Regions from separate parts of the Xanthomonas graminis pv. graminis genome, predicted to be linked through region 2. Evidence: predicted binding sites of a transcription regulator. Region 2 holds the regulator's gene; the other holds the start of a gene.
The links. The regulator FliA, encoded in region 2, starts transcription of late flagellar genes. The targets are predictions, from matches to a motif close to TAAAGTTTNNCNNNCNNNGGCCGATAA.
Positions count from the first base shown of each region.

Region 1: the regulator FliA is predicted to act here: its motif matches at 3,031-3,057, upstream of KHF85_RS18690 (GGDEF domain-containing protein).

Region 1 covers NZ_CP076255.1:4,284,937-4,292,686, reverse strand. Annotated here, with positions in the region: gene KHF85_RS18700 (dihydroxyacetone kinase subunit DhaK) at 1-170, opposite strand, end outside; gene KHF85_RS18695 (DUF808 domain-containing protein) at 316-1,236, shown strand; gene KHF85_RS18690 (GGDEF domain-containing protein) at 1,355-2,977, opposite strand; gene KHF85_RS18685 (ParB-like protein) at 3,316-3,942, shown strand; gene KHF85_RS18680 (MgtC/SapB family protein) at 3,903-4,406, opposite strand; gene KHF85_RS18675 (carbohydrate kinase family protein) at 4,556-5,482, opposite strand; gene KHF85_RS18670 (IS1595 family transposase) at 5,774-6,730, shown strand; gene KHF85_RS18665 (Rossmann-fold NAD(P)-binding domain-containing protein) at 6,881-7,513, shown strand; gene KHF85_RS18660 (carbohydrate porin) at 7,596-7,750, opposite strand, start outside.
Region 2 covers NZ_CP076255.1:2,218,398-2,226,147, forward strand. Annotated here, with positions in the region: gene KHF85_RS09685 (chemotaxis protein CheA) at 274-2,037, opposite strand; gene KHF85_RS09690 (protein phosphatase CheZ) at 2,042-2,650, opposite strand; gene cheY (chemotaxis response regulator CheY) at 2,650-3,042, opposite strand; gene KHF85_RS09700 (RNA polymerase sigma factor FliA) at 3,061-3,810, opposite strand; gene KHF85_RS09705 (MinD/ParA family ATP-binding protein) at 3,807-4,700, opposite strand; gene flhF (flagellar biosynthesis protein FlhF) at 4,687-6,354, opposite strand; gene flhA (flagellar biosynthesis protein FlhA) at 6,529-7,750, opposite strand, start outside.

The sequences.
Region 1 (7,750 bases), 2.1 Mb from region 2:
TGGCCGGCGCCGCCGCCGGACAGCACGGCCACTTGCGCCGGATCGCGCTCGGCCTGCAGCACGATGCGGGTACCGCTGGCTGGGTCCGAGCGCAGCAGCGGCTGCAGCGCGGCGACGGCGTCGAGCACGTCGTCGACGATGGCGCGGGGGGCGGTGAGGAACTGGTCCATGGGGGTCCTTCGCAGGCGGCATTGGTCTGCTGCGCACGGTAGCCGAGCCGGCGTTACGCGCGGTTGAGGCGGTGCGCGCCGCTCACGCAGCGGGCGCGCGGAATCGGCGAGAATCCGCGCTCATCCCCCCGAATGGAATCCCCGCATGGCCGGCGCCAGCCTGTTCACCTTGCTCGACGATATCGCCTCGCTGCTCGACGACGTGTCGATCCTGACCAAGGTGGCGGCGAAGAAGACCGCCGGCGTGCTCGGCGACGACCTGGCGCTGAACGCGCAGCAGGTCACCGGGGTCAACGCCGACCGCGAGCTGCCGGTGGTGTGGGCGGTGGCCAAGGGCTCGCTGCTCAACAAGGCGATCCTGGTGCCGGCGGCGCTGGCGATCAGCGCCTGGCTGCCGTGGGCGATCACCCCGCTGATGATGATCGGCGGCGCGTTCCTGTGCTTCGAGGGCGTGGAGAAGCTGGCGCACCGCTTCCTGCATTCCAGGGACGAGGACGCGCAGCGCCATGCGCAAACGCTGCAGGCGCTGGCCGACGAAAAGGTGGACGTGGTCGCGTTGGAGAAGGACAAGGTGAAGGGCGCGATCCGCACCGATTTCATCCTGTCCGCGGAGATCATCGTGCTGTCGCTGGGCGTGGTCGCCGGGGTGCCGTTCTCCCAGCAAATCATGGTGCTGGTGGCGATCGCGCTGGCGATGACCATCGGCGTGTACGGCCTGGTCGCCGGCATCGTCAAGCTCGACGACCTGGGCCTGTCCCTGACCCGCAAGGGCGCCACCGCGGCGGCGGTCGGCCGCGGCATCCTATGGCTGGCGCCGTGGCTGATGCGGGTGCTGTCGATCGCCGGCACCGCGGCGATGTTCCTGGTCGGCGGCGGCATCCTGGTGCACAGCATCGGCCCGCTGCACCACGCCCTCGAAGGCCTCGCGCCGCAGGGCGCCTGGGGCAGCGTGGTGCTCAACCTGGGCAATGCGCTGGTCGGCATGGTCGCCGGGGCGCTGGTGCTGGGGGTGGTGGCGCTGTTCCAGAAAGTTCGGGACTCGGGACGCGGGACTCGGGACTCGTAACAGCGGGCGCAGTGGGTGCGGATGGATCGCGACTGCGCGTTGCGTTCCGCCGTCGCCGGGATCACGCTCTGCCAGTCCCGAGTCCCGAGTCCCGAGTCCCGAGTCCCGAGTCCCGGCCTCAATCCGCTGAAATCACCCGGTTCTTGCCCGCCTTCTTGGCCTCGTACATGGCACGGTCGGCGCGCTTGACCAGCACGTCCTGGGTCTCGCCGGCGCGGCGCATCGCCACCCCGGCGCTGAAGCTGATGAACACGCGCTGGTCCTCGTGCACCAGCGCGCGCTGGGCCAGGGCGCGCTGCACCCGGGTCACCGCCGCGGCCGCTTCGAAGATGGTGCAGTCGGGCATCAGCAGCAGGAATTCCTCGCCGCCGAAGCGCGCGATCGCGTCGCTGCCGCGCAAGGTGGTGCGCGCCACCTCGACCACGTGACGCAGCGCGGCGTCGCCGCCGGGATGGCCGTAGATCTCGTTGAGCGTGCGGAAATCGTCCAGGTCCAGCATCGCCACGCACAGCGGCTGGGTGCTGCGCTCGGTGCGCACCAGTTCGCGCGCGAACAGTTCGTCCAGCCCGCGCCGGTTGAGGCTGCCGGTGAGCTGGTCGACCCGCACCAGCCCGCTGACGTCCTGCAGCTCCTGCTCCAGGCGCAGGATGCGCTGCTCGGCCGCGTCCACTTCCTGGCGCGCGGCGATCAGGTGGTCGCGCGCGCGCAGCGCCTGCTGCTGCACATGGCCGGTGTCCTGCAGCACTTCCTGCAGCAGGCGGTTGAGGTCGCCGATGCTGCGCGCGTCGCGGATGGTCTGCGAATAGTCGGCGATGCGGTCGTGGAATTCGCTGGTGCTGATCGCCATGCCATCCAGGTTCTCGACGAAGGACACCATCATGTCCTTCATCGCCTCCTTGGATTCGGCGATGCCCTGCTTCAGCAGGCCCTGCTTGTAGATCACCTCGCGCAGGCTGCCGCGCGCTTCCTCGATCGAATAGCGGTCCAGCGGGCCGCTGATCATGTCGCGCACCACTGCGATCTGGCCCTGCAGCCAGCTGGTGTCGTCGAGCAGTTCGCCGACGTTTTCCAGCAGCAAGTCGAACAGGCCCAGCAGCAGGGTCTGCTGCTCCTGGCTGTCGCTGGCGCGCAGCGACACCTGGTGACACAGCTCGCGTACGCGCTGCGCCACCGGCTCCAGCGGCAGGCCCGGGCGCCATTGGCGCAGCGCCTCGCCGGTGGCCTCCGATGCGTTGGCCAGTTCCGGCAGGGTGTGCAGCAGCGAGGCCAGCGCGCCGGCGATGGCCTGGCGCAGCAGGTCGCGCAGGCGTTCGGTGTCGCTGGGGCCGGCCAGCGGATCGCCGACGTCGATGGTGCGGATGTACTTGTCGATCAGCTGGCGCAGCGCGCGGCCGTAGCTGGGCCAGTCGCTGCTGCTGGCGGCCGATTGCAAGCGCCGGCCCATGTCGCCGAGCTCGCCGTGCAGGCCGGCCATGCCGTCAGCGAAGGCGCCGAGCAGCTCCAGCGGCTGGTGGGCGTGGTTGAACAGGTGGATCAGCGCCGCGGTGGCCGCGGCCGGATCGGCGTGCTCGCCCGGCGCCGCAGGCGCGGCACCAGGACCATGACCATGCCCACGGGCATGGCCATGGCCATGTCCGCGTGGCGCCACCGCGGAGGCGGCCGGCGGCGCCGGTTCACGGCGACGCGGCGACAACAGCTTGCGCAGTCCGCCGACGGGTGGCTCGTCGCGATGGTCCGGCATGCGGACGCTTCCTCCCAGTAAACGCGCCGCCCATGGCGACACTCAGGAACAGGATATCGGCGCTGGCGGCGTGCGCTTGAGCCGTGGGCCACAACCCTACCATCCCACGGCATACGGTCACGGAAATTGGCGGGCGCGACGCAGGCCTGTTCAAAACGGACCAGACGCTGTCACTCTAGCAAGACGTCTGCTGTGGCTTGGCGATCGATGTCCGCGTGGCGCGGATGCGGCGATCGCCGCCGATGACGGGGAGCCTGGCGTCGCCGCGGTTGCGCGGTAGCGGCGTCATGGTATGGTCGCGGGCGCGACCGGACCGATCCAAGGAGACCCAGAACGACATGGCCAATACCCGGGAACCGATCCTGCAACCGATCCCGATCCTGTCCTTGCGCCCCACGCAGATGACGGTGGGGATGCGCGAGGTGAAGGAAAAGCGCAAGCGCTGGCGCGCCCACAAGTCCGAACGCAAACGCGCCGAATTGCTCGGCAAGCACATGATCCCCGTCGTGCTGGGGCCGGACGGCAATTTCTATGTCGTCGATCATCACCATCTCGCGCGTGCGCTGCACGATGAAGGGGTAAAGGACATCCTGGTCACCGTGATCGCCGATCTCAGCGTCGTCGACAAGGCGGCGTTCTGGAGCGTTCTGGATCATTTACGCTGGGCGTATCCCTATGACGCCAAGGGCGAGCGCCGTCCCTTCAAGGAGATCCCGACGTCGATCGCGGACCTGACGGATGATCCCTACCGCAGCGTTGCCGGCGAGGTCCGGCGTGCTGGAGGCTTTGCCAAAGACACCACGCCGTTCAGCGAATTCCTGTGGGCCGACCTGTTCCGCCGCCGGCTGCCGCGCCGCGAGGTCAAAGCCGATTTCGCGCGCGCCGTTGAGAAAGCGCTTGCGATCGCCAGGAGCAAGGACGCGATCTACCTGCCGGGTTGGTGCGGGCCGGTGTCCGACGACTGATCGGGCGTCGCTGGCGCATGACCGGCTTTCCCGCCGAGCGCCTTGTGCAGCGCGCGCTCGACGCGGCCGCCGCACAGCAGGATGACGAACGTGATGACCAAGCACACGGTCACGATCCGCCAATGGCCGGCACCGCACATGATGCCCACGCAAGCGGTGAGCCAGGCGCAGGCGGCGCTGGTGAGGCCGTGGACCCGGACATGCCGCTGGGTGTGATAGATCACCCCGGCGCCGAGAAAACCGATGCCGGTCAGGATGCCCTGGACGACCCGGCTGCCGGCATCGGTGAAGCCGCCATTGCCGGTCGGATCGACCAGCAGGACCACCATCGCGGTCGCCAGGCCAACCAGCCCCAGCGTGCGCACACCGATGGGTTTGCCGTGCAGATCGCGGTTCAAGCCGATCGCGCCGCCGGCCAGGGCGGCGGCTCCGAGACGCAGGACGATGTCGGACAGGTCGATCAATGGGCGTTCCCAGCCGATGCCCCGGCTTGGGCAGCCGGTCCATCATATAGAACCTGGCACCCGGCGTTCGCTTTCATGGCCGTGGTACGGGCGATCCGGTCGGGCAGCGCGCAGGAGCCAGGCGCACCGTTGTGAAGGGACGGCTCGCCTCAGAGCGCGGCGCGGACCTCGTCCAGGCTGGGCGGGTTGGCGCCGGCGCGGGTGCAGTTGATTGCGGCCGCGGCCACGCAGAAGTCCAGCAAGCGCTGCAGCGCCGGCGCCGACTGGTCCAGCGCGGCGAGCGCGGCCAGGTCGGGCAACTGGTGCAGCAGCGCGGCCTGGAAGCTGTCGCCGGCACCAACGGTATCGGCCACCTGCACCGCGCGCCCGGCCACGCGTGCTTCTGCCTCGCCGCGCCAGGCCACCGCGCCGTCGCTGCCCAGGGTCATCACCACCAGCGACGGGCCCTGCTGCAGCCAGCTGCGCGCGATCGCGAACGGATCCTGCTGCGGGTACAGCAATTCGATGTCCTCCTGGCTGACCTTGACCACGTGCGCCAGCGCGATCCAGCGCGCCAGCCGCGCGCGCCACACCGCCATGTCCGGTTCCACCGTCGGCCGCACGTTGGGATCCAGCGAGATCAGCCGCTGCGCGCGTTCGCGCTCGGCCAGGGCCTGGAAGGTGCTGGCGGTGGTCTCGGCGACCAGGGTGTAGGAGCCGAAATGCAGGCCGCCGACCGTGGCGTCGAGCGCCGGCAGGTCGGTGGCGGTCAGCGCGCGGTCGGCGCAGCCGGTGCCGTAGAACGAATAGTTGGGTACGCCCTGCGCGTCCAGCGCGACCATCACCAGGGTGGTCGCCTCGCGCTTGTCGATGCAGTGCTGCAGCGCCACGCCCTCGTGTTCGAGTGTGCTGCGCAGCTGGCGGCCGAGCGGATCGGTGGACAGCCCGGTGAACAGCGCCGACGGCGTACCCAGGCGGGCCAGGCCGATCGCCACGTTGAACGGCGAGCCGCCCTGGCGCGCGGTCATGCCGACCGCGGTACCGGCGTAGCCGTCGATGAAGATGTCGTACAGGGCCTCTCCACACACCACGAACATCGAACGGCTCCTCGGTTGGCTGCAGCGGCGCCGGGCGGCGCGATGGGTGGCTATTGTGGCGTACAAGCCGCAGCGCGGCGACCATGCTGGGTGGTGTGGGATTGTGGCCGCTGCCTGGGTGTGGGGCAGCGAGGCTGCGCCCGTACCCACATCCGCCCCTTCGGGGCACGGGAGAAGGGAGCCGCCTGCGCTGTGCATAGCCCCTCTCCCGTCGGGACCTGATTAGCGCTGTGTCTCAGCTGGTGATGCTGCCTTGGTTTAGAAATGCAGGTTCTTCAGTGAGATACGGCGATGACGCTCAATCGGATCCAGTTCCAAAAGGGGCTTTCGATTCCGGCTTTTCTGAGCCGCTACGGCTCCGAGGCGCAATGTGTCGAGGCCTTGGTTCAGGCCAGGTGGCCCAATGGCTTCGTGTGTCCGCAGTGCGGACACACGCATGCCAGTGGCTTTGAGCGGGGACGCCAGCACCTGTGGCAGTGCGCGCGCTGCCGGGTACAGACCAGCTTGACCGCCGGCACGCCCATGGCAGACACCAAGCTTCCCTTGCGGGTGTGGTGGCTGGCCATCTATCTGGTGAGCCAAGCCAAGAACGGAATTGCTGCGCTGGAACTGGCTCGGCAACTGGGCGTGTGCTATCGCACTGCATGGCGGATCAAGCACAAAGTGATGTCGGCGATGGCCGATCGTGAGCAGTCACGCCGGCTCGACGGAGAGGTCCAGATCGATGATGCCTATCTGGGCGGCGAACGCGCCGGTGGTCCAGGCCAACCGCAGTGGCGCAATAAAGTGCCGTTTATTGCAGCGGTTTCCCTGCATCAAGGGCGCCCGCGCTATCTCCGCCTGGATGTGGTCTCCAGCTTCCGAAGAAGCGTCGTGCACACGTGGGCTCAGCAGGCACTGGCACCGGGCACCCATGTCGTCAGTGATGGGCTGACAGCGTTCACCGGTGTGGGCTGGGCAGGCCTGACCCACGATGCCATCGTGACCGGAAGCGGCCGCAAAGGCGTCCAGCAGCCTCGTCTGCGTTGGGTCAATACGATCCTGGGCAATCTCAAAACGGCGCTTAGCGGCACCCACCATGCGGTGGACTTCCCCAAATACGGCGCGCGCTACCTGCATGCGCATGCCTACCGCTTCAATCGCCGCTTCAACCTGGCCGCCATGGTGCCGCGCCTGGCCAGTGCCCTGGCCGGCGCGGGAAGGCTCACAGAGCAGCAACTGCGTACGACAGCTGAGACACAGCGCTAATCAGGCCGTCGGGAAAGGGGTGGGGGTGAGGGTACGGCGCGAAGCGCCTCGTGGATCCTGGAGGAGCTAGGACGCGCATGCAGACATCGCCTTGCCCATGTGCCTGCCATCCTCTTAGCTTGATTCCCCCATCGCGCGAGGACGTTCTCGATGAAGATCCTGCTCGCCGGCGCCACCGGCCTGGTCGGCGCACAGGTGCTGGCACAGTTGCTCGCCGCGCCGGATTGCAGCGCGGTGGTCGCGCCGACCCGGCGTGCGCTGGACCGCGTCCACCCGAAACTGCACAACCCGCTCGTGGACTTCGAGCAGCTGCCGGCGCAGGCGCCGTGGTGGCAGGCCGACGCGGCGATCTGCGCGCTCGGCACCACGATGCAGCAGGCCGGCTCGCGCGACGCGTTCCGCTGTGTCGATCACGCCTACCCGCTGGCGATCGCGCGGTTGGCGCGGCAGCACGGGGCCAGCGCGTTCGCGTTGAATTCGGCAATGGGTGCCGATCCGGAGTCGCGGCTGTTCTACAACCGGGTCAAGGGCGAACTGGAGCGCGACCTGCAGGCGCTGGATTATCCCTCGCTCACGTTGGTGCGCCCGGGCCTGATCGGCGGCGCGCGGGCGCAGCCGCGCGCGGCCGAGGGGCTGGCCGGCGCGCTGTTGCAGGTACTGGGTCCGTTGCTGCCGCGGCGCTACCGGATCAATCCCGCCGCGCGCGTCGCTGCCGCGCTGGTGGACAGCGCGTTGCGGCCGCGTGCCGGCTGCCATGTGATCGGTTCCGAACGCCTGATCTGAGCGCGAGAAGCCTATGGCCGCTTGACGCGATCGGGATAGGCCGCGTCGCCATTGACGCGCCGCGGCACGCGGCACGCGGCGATCAGAAGTTCATGCTGACGCGCAGGCCACCGACCACGCCGTTGTTGTCCTTGATCCCGTTGGCGTTGCGGATGTACTGCAGGTTCGGCATCAGCGACAGCGCCGGGGTGATGGCGTACTGGTAGTTCAGTTCCAGCGGATATTCGTAGCCCTGCA
Region 2 (7,750 bases):
GTGCGCTGCATTCCTGCTTGCTGCAGGAGGGGCTTCAGCCCCGATGCGTTACGAGTAAAGCGTCGGGGCTGAAGCCCCTCCTACAGAAAAAGCGCTGCGCTTGAATGGCAAGATGGCCGTTTCCTTTTCAAAAAAAAACGGCATTTCTTCTTCAAATCGCTTGACAGCGATTTTCGCTCGGACACCATCTCCCGGTCCCGGTCCCGGTCCCGGTCCCGGTCCCGGTCCCGGTCCCGGTCCCGGTCCCGGTCCCGGTCCCCGGTCCCCGGTCCCTCAGCTCTTCAACCCATCCACATCCAGGATCAGCGCCAGCCGGCCGTCGCCGATCAGGGTCGCGCCGGCGTAGCCGGGCAGGCCGCGCAGTGCGCGCGGCAGCGGTTTGATCACCACTTCCTCGCGGCCGCGGACCTGGTCCACGACCAGGCCCATGCGCGATTCGCCGGCCTGCAGCACCACCACGGTCAGCAGCGGCAGTTCCGGCGCCTCGATGTTCAGCCACTGGCGCAGGTCCACCAGCGGCAAGGTGTGCGATTGCCGGTCGAGTACGGCGCGGCCGTCGAACCAGCCCAGCGCGCGCCGCGGCGCATGCAGCACTTCGACCACGCGCGCCAGCGGCAGCGCATAGACGGTGTCGCCGGCCTGCACCAGCAGGGTCGGCAGGATCGCCAGGGTCAGCGGCACGCGGATCAGGAAGCGGCTGCCGCGGCCCAGTTCGGACTGGATCTGGATCTGCCCGCTGAGTTCGCGGATGCGCGACTGCACCACGTCCATGCCGACGCCGCGGCCGGAGATGTCGGTGACTTCGGCCTTGGTCGAGAAACCGGGCAGGAACACCAGGTGCAGGCATTCTTCGGTGGTCAGGCGCGCGGCGGCTTCCGGATCGATCAGGCCCTTCTCGCGCGCCTTGGCGCGCAGCCGTTCCGGGTCGATGCCGGCGCCGTCGTCCTGCACCTCGATGCTGACGTAGTCGCCTTCCTGCTGCGCCGACAGGCGCACGTGGCCGCCGCGCGGCTTGCCGGTGGCCTCGCGCAGCGCCGGCGATTCGATGCCGTGGTCGATCGCGTTGCGCACCAGGTGCACCAGCGGATCGGCCAGCGCCTCGACCAGGTTGCGGTCCAGTTCGGTGTCGGCGCCGATCAGTTCCAGGTCCACTTCCTTGTTCAAGGAGCGGGCAACGTCGCGCGCGACCTTGGGGAAGCGCGAGAACACCTTGCCGACCGGCTGCATGCGGGTGCGCATCACCGCCGATTGCAGGCGCGAGGTGGCGATGTCCAGGCTGCTGACCGCGCGGTCCAGTTCTTCGTCGCGCAGGCGCACGCGCAGGGTCTTGAGCCGGTTGCGCGACAGCACCAGTTCGCCGATCAGGTTGACGATCGCGTCCAGGCGCTTGGTGTCCACGCGCACGGTTTGTTCGGGTTCGGAGGCTTTGGCTGGCGCTGCGGCTGCCTTCGGCGCCGTCGGGACTCGGGACTCGGGACTCGGGACTCGGGAAAGCGGTGCTCCGGCGCCGGGAGCGGCACCGTGCAGGTTGTCCAGTAGGGCTTCGAACTCGTCGTCGCTGATCAATTCGGAATCGGCGGAACCGGCCGTTGCATGTGCAGCGCTTTTGCCGGGTCCCGAGTCCCGAGTCCCGGGTCCCGACGGCACGGCGGTTTCTTCGCCGCTGGTCGCAAACTGCGCGATCAGCTGTTGCGGCGCGCGCGGCGGTTCGCTGCCGCTGCCGAACGCGTCGAGCATCGATTGCAGGTAGTCCAGCGACTGCTGCGCGGCGTCGAAGTGCCGCGCCTGCAGCGTGGCCTGGCCGGCGCGCGCCTGGCCCAGGGTGTCCTCGGCGGCGTGGCACAGCTCGACCATGGCGTTGATCGCCAGGAATCCGGCGCCGCCCTTGAGCGTGTGGAACCCGCGGAACACGGCATTGAGCTGTTCGCTGTCCTCGGGCGCATGCTCCAGCGACACCAGTTGCTCGCCGAGCCGGTCCAGGATTTCCTGGGCCTCGATGATGAAGTCGGCAGCGATGTCGTCGGGCACGGCGCTCATCGGATTACAACCCTAGCCCGGACAGCAGATCGTCGGCGTCGTTCTGCGACACGCCGTGGCGGTCCAGACCGGCCAGCGCCGGGCCGGCCAGGCCGCCGTCGGGTTTCTTGTCGTCCTTCGGCGGCAGGCCGAGCGCGCCGAAGCCCTCGTGCACGCGGCGCACGATGGTCGCCACGCGGCGGATGATCTGCCCGGTCAGGTCCTGGAAGCTCTGCGCCAGGGCCATCTCGGTGAGATTGTGGCGGATCTTGTCGAGGATCTCGCCCTGGTCGCCGGTCAGGCCGCCGGCGCGCAGCTGTTCGGCCAGCGCGCGGCATTCCTCGGCCAGGTCCAGGGTGCGGTGGCTGGCCTTCTCGGTCATCTCCACCACGTGGTCCAGGCGCGAGCAGGCGTCGTCCAGTTCGCCGGCTTCGCTGGGAATGACCGGCAGCTCGCCGAGCGCCTGGCCCAGGTCGCGCGCCAGCCGGCTCAGGCCCTGCATCATCGGCCGCGTGCGCCAGGCGGCCAGGGTGTCGATTTCCTTGCGCCAGGCGGTTTCGTCGCCGCGCTCCAGTGCGTCCAGCGCACCTTGCAGGCGTTCGATCAGGGCGCTGCGTTCGGCGGTGGCTTGCATCAGGCGGTCGCTCCCAGGCGTTCGAAGATCTTGCCCAGCTTCTCCTGCAGCGTCTGCGCGGTGAACGGCTTGATGATGTAGCCGTTCACGCCGCACTGCGCCGCCTCGATGATCTGCTCGCGCTTGGCCTCGGCGGTCACCATCAGCACCGGCAGGTGCTTGAGCTTGTCGTCGGCGCGGATGTTGCGCAGCAGGTCGATGCCGGTCATGCCGGGCATGTTCCAGTCGGTGACCACGAACTCGAACGGTGCCGAGCGCAGTGCCGCCAGCGCACTGTTGCCGTCTTCGGCCTCTGCAGTGTTGGTGAAGCCCAGATCGCCGAGCAGATTCTTGACGATGCGCCGCATCGTCGAGAAATCGTCCACGATCAAAATCCGCATGTTCTTGTTCACCGCTAACTCCCTTGGGTCTTATTCTTCGTCTTCCAGGCCGGCGTCTGCCGCTTCGAACGCTTTCAAGCGTCCGCGCAAGCGTACCGTGGCCTGGCCGTGGATCTGGCAGACGCGCGACTCGCTGACACCGAGCACCGCGCCGATTTCCTTCAGGTTCAATTCCTGTTCGTAGTACAGCGACAGCACCAGCTGCTCGCGTTCGGGCAACTGCCCGATCGCCTTGCCCAGCTCGCGGCCGAACTCGCTGCGTTCCAGCATTTGCTGTGGATTGGGGCCGCCCTTGGCGATGGTGTCCAGCTCGCCATGGTCCTCGACCCGCGACTCCAGGCTCAGTACCTGGCCGCGTGCGGCATCTTCCATCAATCGCATGTAGTCGGGAAGCGGCATGTCCATCGCCGCGGCCACTTCGTTGGCGGCAGCGGCCCGGCCGGTGCTCTGTTCGATCTTGCGCACCGCCGAGGCGGCGTCGCGGGCACGGCGGTGCACCGAGCGCGGCACCCAGTCGCCGCGGCGGATCTCGTCGATCATCGAGCCGCGGATGCGGATCGAGGCGTAGGTTTCGAACGAGGCGCCCTGGTCGGCGTCGTAGCTGCGCGACGCCTCGATCAGGCCGATCATGCCGGCCTGGATCAGGTCGTCGATCTCGACGCTGGCCGGTAGCCGGGCCGCCAGGTGGTGGGCGATGCGCCGCACCAGGTCCGAATGCTGGGCGATGTAGTCGTTGGAACTGTTGCGCTGCACGGCGCGGTATTGGGCGGCGGCGTTCATGCGGCGACCCCCCGCTGGATGATCCGTTCGACGAAGAACTCGACGTTGCCGCGTGGCACGGTCGGCGCCTGCCAGCGCGAGGTGCGGCGGGCGATTTCGGTGATCGCCTGCGCCGACGGGCTGGACGGGTAGGCCTTGACCACCGGCTGCTGGCGCTGCACCGACAGGCGCAGCCAGTCGTCCTGCGGCACGCAGCCCAGGTAGTTCAGCGACACGTCGCCGAGGAATTTCTCGCACACCCGGCTCAGCTTGTCGTACAGCAGGCGGCCTTCGTTGGCGTCGCGGACCATGTTGGCGACGATCTGCACCCGGTCCACGCCGCGTTCGCGCGACAGCACCTTGATCAGGGCGTAGGCGTCGGTGATCGAGGCCGGTTCGTCGCAGACCACCACCACCGCGTCCTGCGCGGCCTGGCAGAAGGTCAGCACGCTGTCGGTGATGCCGGCGGCGGTGTCGATGATCATCACGTCCAGCTCGCGCTGCAGCTCGGAGAACACGTTGACCAGGCCGACGTGCTGAGCGGGCGGCAGTTCGGCCATGTGCCGGCGGCCGGAGGCGGCGGGCACCACCATCAACCCGTTGGGCATGTCGATCAGCACTTCTTCCAGGGTGCAGCGCCCGGCGACCAGGTCGGCCAGGGTGAACCTGGGGGTCAGCCCGAGCAGCACGTCGACGTTGGCCAGGCCAAGGTCGGCGTCCAGCAGCAGGGTGCGCTTGCCCATGTCGGCCAGCGCCATCGACAGGTTGACCGAGATGTTGGTCTTGCCCACGCCGCCCTTGCCGCCGGTCACGGCGATCGTGCGCACCGGGCCTAGCGGACCCAGCGGTTCGCTGCGGGTTGCCGACAGGGGGAAGGCATTGGTGAGATTGGCGTAATCACGCGACGGCATGGTTCTGCTCCGGAGTACAGGGCTTATCGGCAGCGCGCCGCAAATCTTCAAGGCGCAATACCAGGCTGGCGGCGTTGGCGCGGTGCAGGTCGTCCGGCACGCGCTGACCATCGGTCACCCAGGTGATGGGAAGCCGGTGGTCCGCGACCACCGACAGGGCACTGCCAAACCGCCCGGTTTCATCCAGCTTGGTCAAGATCACCCCCTGTGGATCGGCGCCGGCGAACCGGCGCACCACCTCGTCCAGGTCGGAGAAATGCGCGTTGGCAGGGAGTACTAGCAAGGACCGGACCACTCGCGAGGCGCGCAGCCAGTGCAATTGTGCGGCCAGGGCGCGGTCGCGCTGGCCCATGCCGGCGGTGTCGATGAGCACCAGCTTGTAGTCGCGCAGGCGCTCCAGCAACTGCTGCAGGGCGGCGTCGCTGTCGGCCTCGTGCACGGCGATGCCGAGCTGGCGGCCGTAGCTGTGCAGCTGTTCGCGGCCGCCGACGCGGATGGTATCGGTGGTGACCAGGGCCACGTCGCGGGCGGCGTGGCGTTCCAGGAAGCGCGAGGCCAGCTTGGCGATGGTGGTGGTCTTGCCGGCGCCGGTGGGGCCGATCAGGGCGATCACGCCGCCTTCCTCGATCGGATCCAGCGGCGCGATCGGCAGGCGCTTGGACAGCAGCCCCAGCATCAGCCCGCGGCCACGGTGCAGCTCCAGGTCGGCGGGGATCTGCATGACCACGTCGCGGATGAGGCCGCTGTCGAAGCCGTAGTCGTCCATCAGCTCCAGCGCCTGGGCGCGCACCGGCGAACCGCGCAGGCGCTCGTCGGTGAGCCGGTTCATCTCGCGCTCGATCATCTGCCGCATCAGCGCCAGTTCGTCGCGCAGCTGAGTCAATTGTTCGTCGTTCTGCGCTGCCGGGAAGCTCGGCACCGGCGTCAGGGCCGGCAGCGCCGGGATCCCGGCGCTGCCGGCAGCGGGGGCCGGCACCGTGGCGGCGGCGACCGGTTCGGCGCTGGGCGCAGCCGGGGCGCCCGGCGTGGCGGCCGGGCTCAGCGACACCGCGGCGATGTCCTCCAGCCACGCCGGCACGGCGGCGGCGCTGGCCGCGGCGCTGGCCGCGGCCGGGACGGCGAACGGGCTCGCCATCGGCACGCTGATCGGCGCGTTGCGGAACACGTCCTCGGGAATGCGGAATTCGGCGAAGGGCACGTCGGCGGCGGCCGGAGCCGGGGCAGGGGCCTGCGCTGCGGCGGCCGGACGGTTCGGCGCGGGTGCGCTGCCGGCGGGCATCGCCGAGACGGCGATCGCGGCGGGCTGAGTCAGCGGCCGCGCCGGCGCGGCGGTGGCCACGCTGGCCGTGGCCGGGGAGCGGCGCTCGCTGATCGCGGCCATCATCGCCATCGCCGGGTTGGCCATGGCGCCGGACTTGGCCGCACGCGGCGCCGGATTGGCGGCCGACACCTGCAGCCGCGGCGCCGGCTCTTCCGGCCGCGCCGCATCCAGGGCCTGCTGCACCAGAGCTTCGTCGTAGTTGCTGGCGGCGACGATCTCGATGCCCTCGTCGGTGCGCCGGTTGGACAGGATCACCGCATCCGGGCCGTGCTCGTCGCGCACCATGCGGAACGCGGTGCGCATGTCGGGAGCTACGAAGCGTTTGATTTTCATGCGGTCACCTTCGGGGCGGGACTCGGGACCCGGGACTCGGCAACAGCAAGCGCCTGGAGGCCGCAGCTTGCGATCGCGTTTGGATGGGGATGTGTTTGCGAGCATTCATTTGTCTATTCCGATTCCTGACCGTTGCGCTTCCGAGTCCCGGGTCCCTCGTCCCGGGTCCCGGCTTCAACTAATCGTTCCCACCAACTTCAACCGCTTGTCTTCCGGTACTTCGCTGTAGGACAGCACCGACAGCGAGGGGACGCTGTGGCGGACCAGCCTGGCCAGCGCGGCGCGGACTTGCGCCGGTACCAGCACCACGGCCGGTTCGTTGCGCGCTTCCTGCTTGCTGACGCATTCGGCCAGGCTCTGGTGCAGTCGCTCGGCCAACCCTGGTTCCAGCGCGGCACCGTTGCCTTGCGTAGAGTCTTGCAAGACACGTTCCAATTGCGGGGCCAGGGTGTACACCGGCAGTTCGGCGGACATTCCCGAGATTTCCTGGACGATGAACCGGCCCAGCGCGTTGCGCACCGCGGCGGTGAGCACGCCGGGTTCTTGACTCTGCGGGGCCTGTTCGACCAGCGCCTCGACGATCTTGCGCAGCTGCCGCACCGGGATCTTCTCGATCAGCAGGTTCTGCAGCACGCGCACCACCACCGACAGCGGCAGCGCCTTGGGGGTGAGGTCCTCGACCAGCTTCGGCGCACTCTTGGCCAGCGTGGCCAGCAGCTGCTGCACTTCCTCATGGCCGAGCAGCTCCGGGGCGTGCTCGCGGATCAGGTGCGACAGGTGGGTGGCGATCACCGTGGCCGGATCGACCACGGTGTAGCCCATGGTCTCGGCCTGGGCGCGCTGGTGCGGCTGGATCCAGATCGCGTCCAGGCCGAACGCCGGATCCTTGCCGGGAATGCCGTCGATCTTGCCCAGCGCGCCGCCGGGGTCCAGCGCCAGCTCGCGGTCGGGATGGATGTCGGCGGTGGCCACCGGTACGCCGTGCACCAGCAGGCGGTAGGCGTTGGCCGGCAGCTCCAGGTTGTCGCGGATGTGCACCGGCGGGATCAGGAAGCCGATGTCCTGGGTCAGCTTGCGGCGCACGCCCTTGATCCGCGCCATCAGTTCGCCGCCCTGGGTCTTGTCCACCAGCGGGATCAGCCGGTAGCCGACCTCCAGGCCCAGCGGATCGATCGGGCGCAGTTCGTCCCAGCCCAGTTCGGCGTTGGCCTGCGCGCCGGCGCTGGCCGCCTGCTGCGCCGGATCCGGCTTGGCTTCTTCCGGCAGCAGGCTGCGCTTCCACATTTTCCAGGCCAGCAGGCCCAGGATCAGCGCCAGCGTCAAGAAAGCGACGTTGGGCATGCCCGGGACCAGGCCGACCAGGCCCAGGATCGCCGCGGCCACCGCCAGCGCTTTG